2 regions of the Oceanobacillus sp. HCA-5259 genome follow, and region 2 is predicted to be linked to the other one. Evidence: riboswitches for the same ligand, from Rfam matches in the RefSeq annotation. Region 2 holds a riboswitch; the other holds the start of a gene.

Region 1 (7,505 bases), on a different contig from region 2:
TTTCAATTAATGATCTCCTCCATCGCGGGGTGCAGTGGAGGTGTATTAAGAAATATACTCAAGAAAATGCGCTTACCATATGAGGATATTACGATTGAAGCGGAAGTAACACGAAATGAAGAAATAGCAAATCGGATTGAAAAGATTCACTTGATTTACACGATAAAAGCAGAGGATATTTCTCAGAAAAAAGCTGAAAAAGCGATAGAGCTTACACGCAAAAACTGTGCAATGCTACAATCTGTAGCTGGCAGCATTCAAGTAACAGAAGAATTGCGGCTAAAATCTCCACATGACTAACATCTAAACATAGAAAAGTTGTTTCATATATTGCACCCCGAATCATCCGATATGGGGTGCAATAACTTACTATGTATCTGTTAAAAATCCTTCGATGATAATGGCAGAAACAACTTTATCCCCCGGTCATTGAACGGAAGAAATTTACTATCTGTAACCAAATGGCTAATATATCCGGCAAGACATGTATAATGAACGCCTTGAATTGCTAATGATTCTTCCAGCTTCAATGTAATAAAACTAAAGAATATCACTCCAATTATCGAATGGGTATAACTTCGATGAGGAACAAAGGATGCGATGAGCATATAGATTCCAAAGAGAATCAACCAAATCTCCTGAAGTGAAGCACCTCCAGCAATGACTCCGACACTTGTTAGAGTCAGCATATGTTTTTGTTTTAATCGTGAAGAACTTGCCAGCATGGCAAGTCCTATCCCCATCCCGAGGTATTGCCGGTTATCTTCTCCTTCAAAAAAACTATAAATAATCATTAAGAGTCCAATAAATTGCGCGACGGACCGAACTAATTTATGGGACAATGTAATTTTCCCACGTAACTTCCCGTCAATGTCCAGGTCTGGAACTAAAGCAGATACGGTTCCTAAGCCGACTAACAGAAAAGTTACCGTTGGATCTGCTTGAACTATATTTGCTGCAGCGAAGCCTATTGCTCCGCCAACTGTTGCATGTGCTGTACCATTCATCTTGCTGCTCCTTTATCTGCGTTGTTATTTTTCTATGCATTCATTAATTTTACTACAGAACTCAAACTTTTTTTAGCCACTCTTCCCATCATTCATAATTTTTACTCCGGCCGGATATAATTCAATAATGGACATACTTCTTTTTACTCGTTCGATATTGAAATAGGATGTGGATACATGAAATCAAAACCCTTTCTTAAAACGATGCTGTTTTTTATCGTAATTCTAATTGTTGCAAGCCTCCCGTCAGTATTCCCGGAGGAACCCTTATTCTTAGAAGCATCTAAGGAGGAAAGTTCAATGACACGTACCGAAAGTAAACCATTGGAGGAAAAAATCAATGCCATTTTAGAAAATGAACAGCTTGAAGGAGCTGTCGTTGGAGTCACTGTGAAACATGCTGCAACTGGAGATCTCTTATTTTCCCATAATGGAAACATTCGTCTTCACCCGGCATCCAATATGAAATTACTTACTGGAGCTGCTGCCTTAGAAACACTTGGGGCTGATTACCGGTTCCAAACTGAAATTTTATCAGATGGAGAGCTGAAAGGGAACATATTACATGGTAATTTGTATATAAAAGGAAAAGGTGACCCGACATTATTAAAGTCTGATCTCGATCAATTTGCTAGGGAACTAAAAGCCCAAGGAATTGAAACCATTGATGGCGACCTTGTTGGCGATGATACGTGGTATGATAATATACGACTTTCCCAGGATTTAAACTGGTCGGATGAGCCGTTTCATACGGGCTCCCAAGTTTCTGCTCTAACCCTTTCACCTAATGAAGATTATGATGCGGGAACAGTGATTGTTGAGGTGATGTCTTCCAAAAATGCAGAAGGAAAAGCCCAAGTCAGGGTAATTCCCGAAACCGATTATGTCACAATTGTCAATCAGACAAAACTCGTGCAAGCAGGAGAGGCTCAAGAGATTTCCATTGAGCGGGAGCATGGGACGAATAACATAATCGTGGAAGGAACAATGCCTGTAGACGGAACAGTATCACGTTCTTGGGTCTCGGTGTGGGAACCAGCCGGGTATGTACTTACTGTATTCCGTGATGTTCTAGCTGAAGAGGGAATTCAATTTAACGATGAATCCCGTGATGTGACGGGAGCGACTCCCGAACAAGCCAAGATCATTACTAGTAAAAAATCCATTCCACTTTCCGAGTTACTCGTACCCTTTATGAAATTAAGTAACAATGGAATTGGGGAAACTTTAACGAAGGAAATGGGGAAGCAAATCCACGGGGCAGGGACTTGGGATAAAGGTCTTGAAGTAATGGAAGATGTCGTGACGGAACTTGGTGTGGAACGAGAATCCTTCCTCCTTCGTGATGGTTCGGGAATGTCACATAAGACACTGATTTCAGCAAATAATATCGCGCAAATTTTATATGAAATCCAGAATAAGAGCTGGTTTGACGCGTTTGAGGACTCCCTGCCTGTTGCTGGAGAAGAAGATAGACTTGTGGGTGGGACATTACGTAATCGTTTGACTACAGAACCCGCCAAAGGAAATGTAAAAGCAAAAACAGGCTTGATCACGGGAGTGTCTACATTATCTGGCTATGTGACGAGTCTAGACGGAGAAAAACTTATTTTTTCCATTCTGATTAATAATCATTTAGGTCCTAGTGAAGCGATGCAGGAAATTGAGAATGAAATTGTAACGATGCTAGCAGGACATGAATTTGTAGAATGATAGTTGGACGTGCGCTAATTTGCATGTCCTTTTCCTTTTTTAGATGCTTTATAATCGACCTAAACGTTAGGTATTGGATTCTTTTAGGTGGTTAGACCATCTTTTAATTGTACGAGCATGACGGAATTAATTAGGCACCTTCTATGTACATGAAATTAACGGAATCCAATTCGTTCAGGCAATTAGATGAATTCTAATTACACGAAATTAACGGAATCGGAATCGTTCATCCGATTAGGCGCCTTCTATGTATACGAAATTAACGAATTCGGAGTCGTTCACGCAATTAGGCGCCTTCTAAATACACGAAATTAACGGAACCGGAATCGTTCATCCGATTAGGCGCCTTCTAAATACACGAAATTAACGGAACCGGAGTCGTTCATCCGATTAGGCGCCTTCTATGTACACGAAATTAACGAATTCGGAGTCGTTCAGGCGAAGACACCTTTTTTTGCAAAGAATGCCATCTCAAGTAGTTTGGATTTCTACAGTACTCATTTATTTAAGGTTTTTTTAGTATTAAATCTATAGCAATTTCAGAATTACTCTCGATTTTCCAAACAAATTAGCCTTTCCCCCTTGCCCCCTCCGTTACGATACATGATAACTTATAATTAACAATAAAGCGGAACTCATTCAGTGGGGGATTACAGACCCTTAATATCTGATAAAATGGAGGGATTTTTTATGAATCATGAAGCACCTAGGTTTCAATCAGTGAGTTCAGCAAACAGGCCAGAATAACCGTACGCACCTTACGTTTTTATGAAGAGTTAGGTTTACTCGTACCAACTGAAAGAAATGAATCAGGCCACAGACTTTACGGATTAAATGAACTTGCGAAGCTGCAACAAATTCAATCACTAAAGTTTTTGGGCTATCCATTACAAGAGATCAAAGATTTCATAAAAGATGAAATGGATTGTGCTGTGCAGCTCGAGAAATCATTACCTTTGCAGCATAAACTTTTAACCGAAAAGCGGGATGAATTAAATCAGGCAATCGAAGCTGTCGAGCGAGTACAAAACTTACTCAAGGCAGGAAAATCAATCAATTGGACAGTGTTAAGTTCTTTACTTTTTCAAATGGAACATGAGGAAGATCTGAAGGAATGGGCGAAAGAGTATCTCCCGGAATCGGTTGCTAAAGAATACTTTTCCCTGCCAAAAGAATACCAGCAACTACTGGACGTGGAAATGCTTGATTGGCTAGCTAAGTTAGAAAAATTGATGCAAGATAATGTCCCTGCAAATTCACCAGAAGCTTTTGAATTACTAATGGGACTAACCGAACTGGCAACAAGACATGTTGAGGATAAAGAAGCCTTTGCGATGGAACTGGAAAAGGCACAGGAGTTAATGGATCAGGAGACAATGGATTTTCAGTTCCCTACCATGCTTACCTCTGAACAAGAATCCTATTTAATGAAAATTGGCGAGGAAATGGAGGCATTGTATAAGGAAAATGAGGAATAAATGAATATCATAGAGTTAGGGATAAACGTATTTCCATTTCGCCAAATAGGTACATCCAGTTGCCACATTTTATTGAACATGATACTTTAATAGTAGTATAATATTTTCCAATAACTTCGGGGCAAGGTGAAACTCCTTACCGGCGGTGTTCAAGTGTTATGCTTGTAAGTCCGTGACCCGTACTCTTTAGGAGACGGTGGAGCTGGTGTAATTCCAGCACCGACAGTTACAGTCTGGATGGGAGAAGTTGTTGCGAAAATTTATGCGATGCCGATTCTAGTATTCTCTCTTTTAAAACAGAAAGGAGCTGCAGAGAGTAAATTAATATAGAGAAATAGCTTCAATCGCGCATTTTAATTGATACGGTTACAACAGAAGCCTTACTCCTAATGGCATATGCAAGAACAAACGGAATTCTTTTATGCATCCTCGCATATTTCCGTATTTCTTAAATGTATGCATGTTTATAAAAACCGTACTCCAATCAAACTCTTTCCTTACCACCCAAACGCCCCGCGGTGGAAAGAATTCAAATACATTATTTTACAAAAACAGAAGATTACACGTGATCTCTAGAAGGAGGTTTTATTTCATTGTTCACTGGAATTGTGGAAGAAATTGGAACAATCCAATCCATTAAACGAAATCCCAATTCATTACAATTTAAAATCGCATGTACGACAGTTCTGTCCGATGTGAATCTCGGGGACAGTATCTCGGTGAACGGTGTCTGTCTAACTGTCCATGAACATGGACCAGGCTTTTTCACGGCTGACGTTATGCCCGAAACGGTTAAAGCGACAACGCTCCATATGTTACAGATCGGGAGCCCTGTTAATTTAGAGCGGGCAATGGCAGCGAATGGTCGATTTGGCGGTCATTTTGTCAGTGGCCATGTCGATGGGACTGGAGAAATCATTTCTGTTCGCCGTCATGAAAATGCGAAATACATGGAAATCAAGACAGATCAACAATTGCTGAAATATTCTATTGATAAAGGATCTGTCACGGTCGATGGCACTTCACTAACGATATTTGAAATTACAGGTAATGGATTTGTCATTTCCCTAATCCCTGTCACGCAAGCAGACTCGATTATTGGCGAGAAACAGCTTGGTGATTTCGTGAATATCGAATGTGACATGCTCGCGAAGTATATGGAGAATTTACTTTCTAAAAGATCAGAACAACCAGCAACAAATGGAATTACGAAGGCAACCCTAGCTGAAAGTGGATTTTTAAATGGATGAGGTGAATAAATTGTACGCAACCGTAGAGCAAGCAATCGAGGAGTTAAAAGAAGGGAAAGCAATTATTGTAGTAGATGATGAGGACAGGGAAAATGAAGGCGATTTTCTCGCATTAGGAAAATTTGCAACACCAAAAATGATTAACTTTATGGCAAACGAAGGAAAAGGGTTGATTTGCGTTCCTATTGAAGAAGAAAAAGCAAAGCAGCTTTCCTTAACCCTAATGGCGCCGGAGAATACGGACCCTTACCGGACTGCATTCACCGTGTCGATTGACCATGTTTCAACACATACCGGGATCTCAGCTTTTGAGCGTTCAACAACAATCTTAAATATGTTGGATCCTGAAGCCAAAGCTAGTGATTTTAATAAACCTGGGCATATTTTTCCGCTGATTGCAAAGAGTGGCGGTGTTGTGGAACGACCTGGTCATACCGAAGCTGCAGTTGATCTAGCTAAGCTTGCTGGTGCAGAACCAGTTGGGGTAATTTGCGAGATTATGAGCCCAGATGGAACAATGGCGCGCGGTGCGGAACTGAAAAAAGTTGCAGAGCACTTTAATTTAGTTATTTTGACAATTAAGGATTTAGTAGAATACCGCAAATCGAGCAAGGTTCTTTTATCACGGTGAAATCGTTCGTAAAGCTCCGTCTCAAAATAGAGAGAGTAATCAAATCTATCTAGTCGGGGGATAACAGACACTAACACACTGATTCACGAAAGCGAATTCAGTGGGGGAGGAGCAGTCGACTAAAAACGCGATTCGTTTCGCAACGTCGACACTAACATGTTCTGTGCGTCGAAACTTCTACTGAATGAAGTTTCGTTTGATAATAAATAGGAAAAACATTGAAGGAGAAGAAAAATGAGTAATATTTTCGAAGGTCATTTAGTAGGAACCGATTTAAAAATCGGGATTGTCGTTGGAAGGTTTAATGATTTTATTACCGGTAAGCTACTCGCAGGAGCTGAAGATGCCTTACGCAGACACGGTGTAAATGAAGATGATATTGATGTTGCGTGGGTGCCAGGAGCTTTTGAAATTCCAATCGTCGCAAAAAAGTTAGCAACATCTAAAAAATATGATGCAGTTATTACACTTGGTACAGTAATCCGCGGCTCTACCCCACATTTTGATTATGTATGTAGTGAAGTTTCTAAAGGTGTGGCTGCGATTAATATGCAAGATGGTATTCCTGTTATTTTCGGTGTCATAACGACCGATACAATTGAACAGGCCATTGAGCGGGCTGGAACGAAAGCCGGAAATAAAGGTTGGGATGCTGCAACAGCAGCTATTGAGATGGCGAATTTGATGAAGCAGATTTCATAACAGCTTGCATGAAGAACTCTCCAATTTTTGATTTGGAGGGTTCTTTAATTTTATAACGCGATTTATTGAATGTCAGCCCTCCCTGAATGTTGGTCTAATTCGTACATTTTTTATTTCACAGTTGACTTTACCCTCCTCTCTGATGTAAGATATAAATTACAAAAGAAATCTATATCTTACATTTCGTAAGTAGGGTGACAAATGAAAAACAACGTAAAAATTACTCGAATTAAAAATTCCATGACACAAGAGCAGCTAGCGCGCCAGGTTGGTGTCACCAGGCAAACAATTGGGCTCATTGAAAAAGGGGAATATAATCCTAGTCTCCAGCTCTGTATTAATTTAGCAAAGTCACTTAACAAAACATTGGACGAATTATTCTGGGAGGTCGATACGCAATGAAATCTTGGATATCCTTTCTATTACCGGATGATGAATATAAGGAAAAAAAGATGCTTTACTTTTTCACGGAAGGAGCAATTATCCTTTTTCTTTCCCTTATTGTAATGATGATCTGCAACAAGTTTTTTAATCTGGACACGGAAACTGTCTTATTGGCAGCCATTGCCATCTTCCTCTTTTATGTAACAGGAAGATATATACTAGCCGGGATGGAATATACAGATATTGCCACAAAACATGCGTACAAAAAAGAGTTAAGAGTGATATGCATTAGAACAATTGGATTTGTTATTATTTTTATGGCACTGTATTTGATTTTCAT
Region 2 (7,505 bases):
TAATAAAACAAGCAAATGCGAATTTGACAGTTGATGAAATCGAGGAAATTCTATCTACTACGGCAACACCATTAACGGACGATACATTCCCTGAGTCACCGAATAACGGATATGGCCACGGACTGCTGGATGCATATGAAGCAGTATCTTCCGTTGTTTCCGGACTAGGTGTCATTGATGGGGCTGTAAGTAAAGATGGAGAGGATACAGAAGCACCAACTTATAGTCATGATGCCCCTGAAGTGATATATGCGGGTATGGATCTTGATGTAACAATTACTGCAGAAGATAATATAAGTGTAACCTCTGTAGAACTTGTCTACGAAGATAACCGGATCGAAGCGAAGCGGGTATCTGGAGATCATTTGTCAGGTGAGTACACGGTAACTGTTCCAGGTGAGGATATTGAAGAGGGAACATTTGAGTATCACTTTGAAATCAATGATTTCGGAAATAATTCGGTAACAACCGATTCCTACAGTGTAACGGTAGAACCAGGAATTACAGTAGGTTATTTTGAGGACTTTGAAAAGGCACCTAGCGGATGGACGGTATTCGGAGAAAATAGCAGTTGGGAACACGGAATCCCAACTTCCGGACCGGGTGAAGCCTTTTCCGGTGAAAATGTGTATGCAACAAATTTAAGCGGAACCTATAATAACTATGAAAATTCAACATTAGTCATGCCGCCGATTGATTTACCTGAAGGAGAAGCGTATTTACAATACAGCCAGTGGTACAATCTCGAGAATAACTGGGATTACGGGCATGTGTATATTTCTAGTGATATGGAAAACTGGGAACAGTTAGAGCGAATCACTAATGTTTCCGATGGCTGGATTGAGTCGGAAATTGATCTATCTGATTATAGCGGGGAAAGAGTTTATATCGGATTTAATCTGACTTCTGACATCAGCATTACCCGAGATGGTTGGTATATTGATGATGTTGGGCTTGCTGATACGTCAAGAAGTGAGTCAGCACAAGCACCGAACATCGGAATGAATTCTTCCGCTGGATTATTGTTAGGCCTTAATAGTATCGGAATGAAGAAGGCCCCAATTGATCCTGATAAACTAAAACCAGCATTTCCAGATGAAAAAGAATCGGTTAAAGAAGATGCAATTACACCTGCCGCTTTACCATTGGCTGCGACTGTCAGCGTGCTTGAAAGCGGAAGGTCAGTGAATACGAATCCTGCAGATGGGTCCTTCTCTATTACTCATGCTGCTGGTGACTTCACCGTAGTTGCAGAAAGTTATGGTTATCATCCTGCAGAAGAAAATGTAACAGTCGAGGCAGATGAATCTACAACAGTTAACTTTACTCTAGAAGAACAAGATGAATACACCGTTTCAGGTACGGTAACTGATGCAGTAACTGGTGAGGGAATTGCAGACGCTACACTTCTAATTGTAGAAGATGCGAATGTGGAAGCGGTTACGACAGATGAAAATGGTTCCTTTACGATCACTGCTTATGAAGGCGTATATACGCTAAAAGTACTAGCTCGTGGCTATCATGGAGCAGAAGTAGAAGCTGACTTTACTTCTGATGGTACGATTAATATTGAATTAGAACCTTTCTACACCGTTCCGGGCGGAGAGATTGGCTATGATGATGGAACAGCGGAAAATGCTCGTGCATTCTATGATGCTGGTAATGGCTGGGCAGTTCGTATGTCCCTTGATGAAGGACAAGAATCGGCAATTGTAACGGATGGGGTTTTCCAATTCCATGATGACGATTGGCCAGTTCCAGGAGGTACGGAATTTGCCGTTGAGGTATGGGATGCAAGTGGGCCGGATGGCACTCCAGGTGAGCGAATTGCCGGTCCAGTTGAAGCAGAGGCAATTCGGAGTCTGGATGAGTGGACGGTTGTTGACTTAAGTGAACATGCGATTCAAGTAAATGGTGATTTCTATATGGTCTATATTCAACGAGATGTGAATACAAATGCACCGGGTCTAGCAACAGATGAAAACGGGCCGAACGCAGAAAGAAGCTTCCAATATGTAGGCGGTGCATGGAATCAATCCCCGGCAGATGAAGGGAACTATATGATCCGTGCCAGAGTAAACTACGAGGTGGAAGAAGCGGTCATTACGTCTCCCGAAGATGGACTAATCACGAATGAAACAGAAGTTACTGTAGAAGGTACTGCTTCACCGACTACCTTCATTAAATTAGTAAATAATGGAGAAGAAGTAGATACAGTTGAAGTTGGAGATGACGGTAAATTTGCAATTCCTGCAACGCTTGCGGAAGGTGATAATGAGTTGGTTGCGGTCACCATACTGGATGATACAGAAATTATGGAATCCGAACCTGTAACAGTTGTCTTGGATACAGAAGCGCCAGCACTCACCATCGACAATCCTGAAGACGGCGAGAAAACAAATCGTGAAACTGTTACGGTAGAAGGAACAGTTGAGGATGCTAATCTTGATTATGTCGAGGTAAACGGACAGCGCGCTAAGATTGATGATGGGAATTACTCTCTGCGAATTATTCTTGATGAAGGGATAAATGACATTGAAGTTACAGCGGCCGACTTGGCGGGCAATTCAACGTCTGAAGCTGTATCGTTGGATGTCGACTTCACACCTCCTGCAATCGAGAATCTGACGCCTGAAGAAGATGTGTACTTGGGTGCAGGGGAAAGCGTGAAGTTCGAATTTGACAGTGAGCCTGGCTTAAAGTCCACATTTGTCGTCCATATGCCGCTCACGAATGTGAATTCCAACCCGACTGAATTACCGATGATGGAAACATCTGAAGGACATTATGTCGGCTACTGGACAGCAACAAGCAATGTTGTTGCAGAAGGAGCAGTTATCGAAGTAATCGCAGTCGATGATTATGGGAATGAAACAAGAGCTCAAACAGACGGGAAACTATTTATTAATACAGATGAATGATGGGGAAGGTGCGGCGATCTTGCCGCACCTTTTTCTTGGATAAGCTTAGGAATTTGCGGTTAACAAAATTTATTAGGCACTTCAGCAAAGCCTAAATATATTACTTCTTGAGTTAGCTTGCAACACGACGAGCAGCTATCAAACTTCACACTCCTCCAACCGATAAAGAAGAATTCCGATTGGCTTACCAGAGGCTTAGTCGCTCTAATACCCTTGTGTGAAAGTCAACACTTACTGTAAGAACACTTCCTTCTTTGCTTGAGCACGTCTCTTGCAATTTATTAAAAATGTAGTATACTTATTGTTAGTAATTGAATAATCGATTCTAATCTTCGGGGCAGGGTGCAATTCCCGACCGGCGGTGAGGGGTATACTTACTCTAAGTCCGCGAACCATAATTTCAATTCTTATGGTTGATCTGGTGTAATTCCAGGACCGACAGTTACAGTCTGGATGGGAGAAGATGTCGAGCCAAATCAAGGTGCTTTTTCGTGTACCTTCATTTACTCTTGTATTCCCAAACCCTAAAGCCCCATTTACGGCTTTAGGGTTTTTCTGTCTTAAAAGAAATTTTAAGACGCTGGAACAGAAGAGTTGTCAAAATGGCAAGGCGATCCTTCATCACGAGTTAGAATCGGTTAGCAAACGATGAAGGAGGAAGATGGAGATGCAAAAATCTGCAAAGCAATCTTCAAAGTTATTAAAACTTATTATTTTAGCACTGCTAGGATCAATCGCGCTTGTTTTATTTTTCTTGAATTTCCCGCTGCCGTTCCTACCACCATATTTAAAAATTGATTTTAGTGATGTACCGGCATTGATGGCTTCACTTATTTTTTCACCACTTGCTGGTGTAGCTGTCGTTCTCATTAAGAACGTGCTTTATTTCGCGGTGTCTGGATCAGGAGACCCGGTCGGTGTTCTAGCTAATTTTCTTGCAGGTGTAATGTTTGTCCTTCCAGTTTCACTTATTTATCATAAGTTCCATAAAGGTGTAAAATCGATCGTTTCCGGCTTAGTTACAGGAACAATCGTTATGGCAGTTGGAATGTCTGTATTAAATTATTATGTTATTCTGCCTGCTTATGCATGGTTTATGGGATGGGATATGAGTGAACAAATGGCGTGGGGCGCCGTTCTTGTTGGGGTGTTTTCATTTAACTTGCTGAAAGGAATTATTGTCGGAATGTTATTTGTTCCCGTGTTCATAAAAATGCGCAGCTGGATTGAACAGAAACAAACAAATTTAGCTGCATAATATACATTCAAAAAAGGTTCATCTCAAATAATTGAGGCTGAACCTTTTTTCATGTTTTGGAGAAATATAATAGAACCTGATTATCTGGCAAGGGCTGTACTTTTTAAAAAGAATAGTAGGCAAGGTCATTGGCGAATGATCCTGCCTACTATTCTTAGGTGTGTTTTTTTATTCTTCTTCTACAAGTGTTTTTGCAGTTGGGATAGCATCAAGTCTTTCCTCCGGTATTGGCTTTTGTGATACGACACTCATACCATACGTTTTATTATCAATCCGCTCCAGCGCATCATCAATCGCTTGTAACCGTTCCTTGTGAACGAGTTCCATTCCAGCATCACGCTCTTGTTCAAACTGTTCTGTACCCAGGTCAGCTGGATGATTGCCATAATCAGACAGCTCTTGGATCGAGTCGTTCGGTGATTTATTAGTAGATTGACTGGAAAGCTTTTCCGTTTCCGCTTTTAACTCGAGCAACCGCTTACGGAAATAAGCTAATTTATCATCCGAAAGATAGGTCTTCATCAAAATCGCTCCTTTTCATTCAGGCAACATTCAAGAAATTAAGCAGTGACAAGCACGCTTAGACAAATGCTGCAATGACGAGGGATATTCCAAGTAAGAAGCCGTAAATGGTGTTCGTTTTTCCAGTTGCAATCATTGCGGGCATCATTTCGAGTGGTTCGGTCTTACCACGGAAGTTTTTGATGACAGTTACGGCTTTCGGTACGCTAAGGAAAGTGATTAGTGTCCAGATAGGCAAGAGACGTGCAATAATTAAAGCTAATGTCCAGCCGTAAGCAATGCTAAATAGTACTGCAAGCACGGTAATTGCTTTTTTCCTGCCGATCAGTACAGCAATAGTTTTTCTTCCGCCAGCTTTATCCCCGTCACGATCCCGAATATTATTGGATAAATTGATGCTGCCGATAAAAATGGTAACTGGAATCGATATCCAAATTACTTCACTCGTAATTGTTAGAGTCTGGATGAAATACGTGATGCCGATAATGACTGTCCCCATTAGTACACCGGAAAACAACTCACCAAGTGGTGTATATGAAATTGGAATAGGTCCTCCAGTATATAGATAACCGATTGCCATACATATTAAACCGATAATAGCAATCCACCAACTTGACTCGATACAAATATAAACACCAAGAATAACAGCAATTCCATAGAATGTAATAGCAAGACTTCGAATTGTTTTCGGCTTTATCCCATCACGAACAATCGTGCCGCCGATCCCAACTGATTCCTCTGTATCTAGACCAAGTTTATAATCATAGTATTCATTAAACATATTTGTCGCAGCCTGAATTAATAAGGACGCTACGAGCATGGCGAGAAATAAGGTCCAGTTGATGGTTCCATCATGATAAGCAAGCATCGTACCGACGAATACAGGGATAAACGATGCTGTAAGTGTGTGCGGACGCATCAAGCGCCACCAGACGTCAAAGCCTGATTTCTCGTTCAATGCCTCTTTTATTGAATTTTTATTAACAGTATCCATAAATGTTCCCCCTCCACGCTATCCTATTAATCTTATGAAAATAAAGGACAAGTGTCAATTTCTTTTATTTTCCTCCATATCTCCTGCTATGTTCCATTTTCTTGGCTTAATTATCAAAAAACGGTCCTTTTCTTGAGAAAGTGATGAAAAGAGCATAAAATGGTTATAGGTGTTTTTTAGTGGTATTTATCGGAGGTATAGTTATGATCGATATTCAAATGAAAGAGCTTGAAGAAAAAATAGCAGCCGTAAAGAATTCCATCGGCCCAAATGAATCATCCAAGCTTTTCAGTTTGACGAAGAAAATAGAAAATAAAGACCCTCTCCTTATATTTGAGGGGGCGAAGCAGTTTGTTAAAGACCGCTTTTATTGGATGAATCCGAATCGCACCCTAGCAATAACTGGAGTTGGCAGTGTGCAAACGTTAATAGCTGAAGAGAATCGTTTTCAGGAAACAGAGGATTTATGGAAGCAAGCGTTAGAGCATACTTGGATTGATAATCCTTACTCGACGGTGCCGGCAACAGGGTTTGTCGCTTTCGGCGGGATGGATTTTGATCCACTTGAAGTAAAAACAGAGCTTTGGAAGAAATTTGAATTAAGCAAATTCTATATTCCAGAACTAATGCTGACAACTTATCATTCAGACAGTTATGTGACGGTGAATATACTCATCAATAAAGAAGAGACAATAGATGAAGCAGCAACAAGACTTCGTAAAAACACACAGAAGTTTATAACTGGTAAGACATTCGGCGTGCAGCATATTGAGATTAAAAGAAACCGAGTCATTGAACCAGAAAAATGGAAAGAAACCGTCAAAGAAGCAACAAAGGAAATGAAAGAAAAACGCGCAGAAAAAATAGTCCTTGCACGGGAAGTCCGTCTATCCTTTACGGAAGAAATTAATATCACGCAAGTTCTTGAAGAGCTGCATCATACACAGGCAAACAGTTATATCTTCGCATTCGAAAGTGGAGGGGACTGTTTTATTGGTGCGACTCCAGAGCGGATAGTCAAGGTAGAAAACAATAATTTACTTTCGACCTGTCTTGCGGGAACGGCTCCCCGCGGAAAGACGAAAGAAGAGGACGAGCAGATCGGTTATGAACTGCTGCATGACAAGAAGAATCGGGATGAGCATGAATTTGTCGTAAAAATGATTAAAGAAGCCGTACTAAAAACCTGTACAAACGTCAATATTCCGAACGAACCGGTACTTCATCCGTTAAAAAACCTACAGCATTTATATACATCGGTAACAGGAACGTTGAAAGACGAGTATTCCATTTTCGATTGTCTTAAAGATCTGCACCCGACACCTGCTCTTGGTGGTACGCCAACAGAAGATTCGTTAGCTTATATACGTGAACATGAACTGCTTGACCGGGGATGGTATGGTGCCCCGATCGGTTGGGTCGATAGCAATCAAAATGGAGAGTTTGCGGTAGCAATCCGTTCTGGACTGATCCAAGGGGATGAGGCATCCCTATTTGCTGGTTGCGGGGTTCTAGCTGATTCCGATCCGGAAATGGAATTTGAAGAGACCAGAATTAAAATGCTGCCGATGCTAAATGTGCTGGGAGGAAAACAGGAATGAATCATACGGAAATATTAACGAGGTATACTGCCAATTTTGTCGATGAAATGATTCAAAACGGAATTCAGCATGTTGTTATATCCCCTGGATCCCGGTCAACTCCGCTATCGCTGGCCTTTGCTGAGCATGAACACATCAAGGAATGGGTTGTCATCGATGAGCGATCCGCTGCATTTTTCGCTCTTGGACTTGCGAAACAGACGAAAGCA

Evidence for each region. A riboswitch is a leader RNA that binds a small molecule or an ion and turns the genes downstream of it on or off. The one in region 2 is predicted to bind FMN.
Region 1: another riboswitch for FMN. It lies ahead of ribE (riboflavin synthase); the one in region 2 lies ahead of WKU33_RS01410 (ECF transporter S component).

Annotation. Positions count from the first base shown of each region.
Region 1 is NZ_JBBKBV010000014.1:6,227-13,731, forward strand. Features, by position in the region: gene WKU33_RS09675 (OsmC family protein) at 1-300, shown strand, start outside; gene WKU33_RS09680 (metal-dependent hydrolase) at 381-1,007, opposite strand; gene dacB (D-alanyl-D-alanine carboxypeptidase/D-alanyl-D-alanine endopeptidase) at 1,308-2,720, shown strand; gene WKU33_RS09690 (MerR family transcriptional regulator) at 3,437-4,198, shown strand; FMN riboswitch at 4,307-4,451, shown strand; gene ribE (riboflavin synthase) at 4,792-5,448, shown strand; partial or broken gene ribB (3,4-dihydroxy-2-butanone-4-phosphate synthase) at 5,459-6,076, shown strand; gene ribH (6,7-dimethyl-8-ribityllumazine synthase) at 6,314-6,781, shown strand; gene WKU33_RS09710 (helix-turn-helix transcriptional regulator) at 6,983-7,183, shown strand; gene WKU33_RS09715 (DUF3278 domain-containing protein) at 7,180-7,505, shown strand, end outside.
Region 2 is NZ_JBBKBV010000002.1:20,421-27,925, reverse strand. Features, by position in the region: gene WKU33_RS01415 (S8 family serine peptidase) at 1-2,921, shown strand, start outside; FMN riboswitch at 3,246-3,390, shown strand; gene WKU33_RS01410 (ECF transporter S component) at 3,589-4,179, shown strand; gene WKU33_RS01405 (hypothetical protein) at 4,348-4,701, opposite strand; gene WKU33_RS01400 (1,4-dihydroxy-2-naphthoate polyprenyltransferase) at 4,760-5,695, opposite strand; gene WKU33_RS01395 (isochorismate synthase) at 5,899-7,296, shown strand; gene menD (2-succinyl-5-enolpyruvyl-6-hydroxy-3-cyclohexene-1-carboxylic-acid synthase) at 7,293-7,505, shown strand, end outside.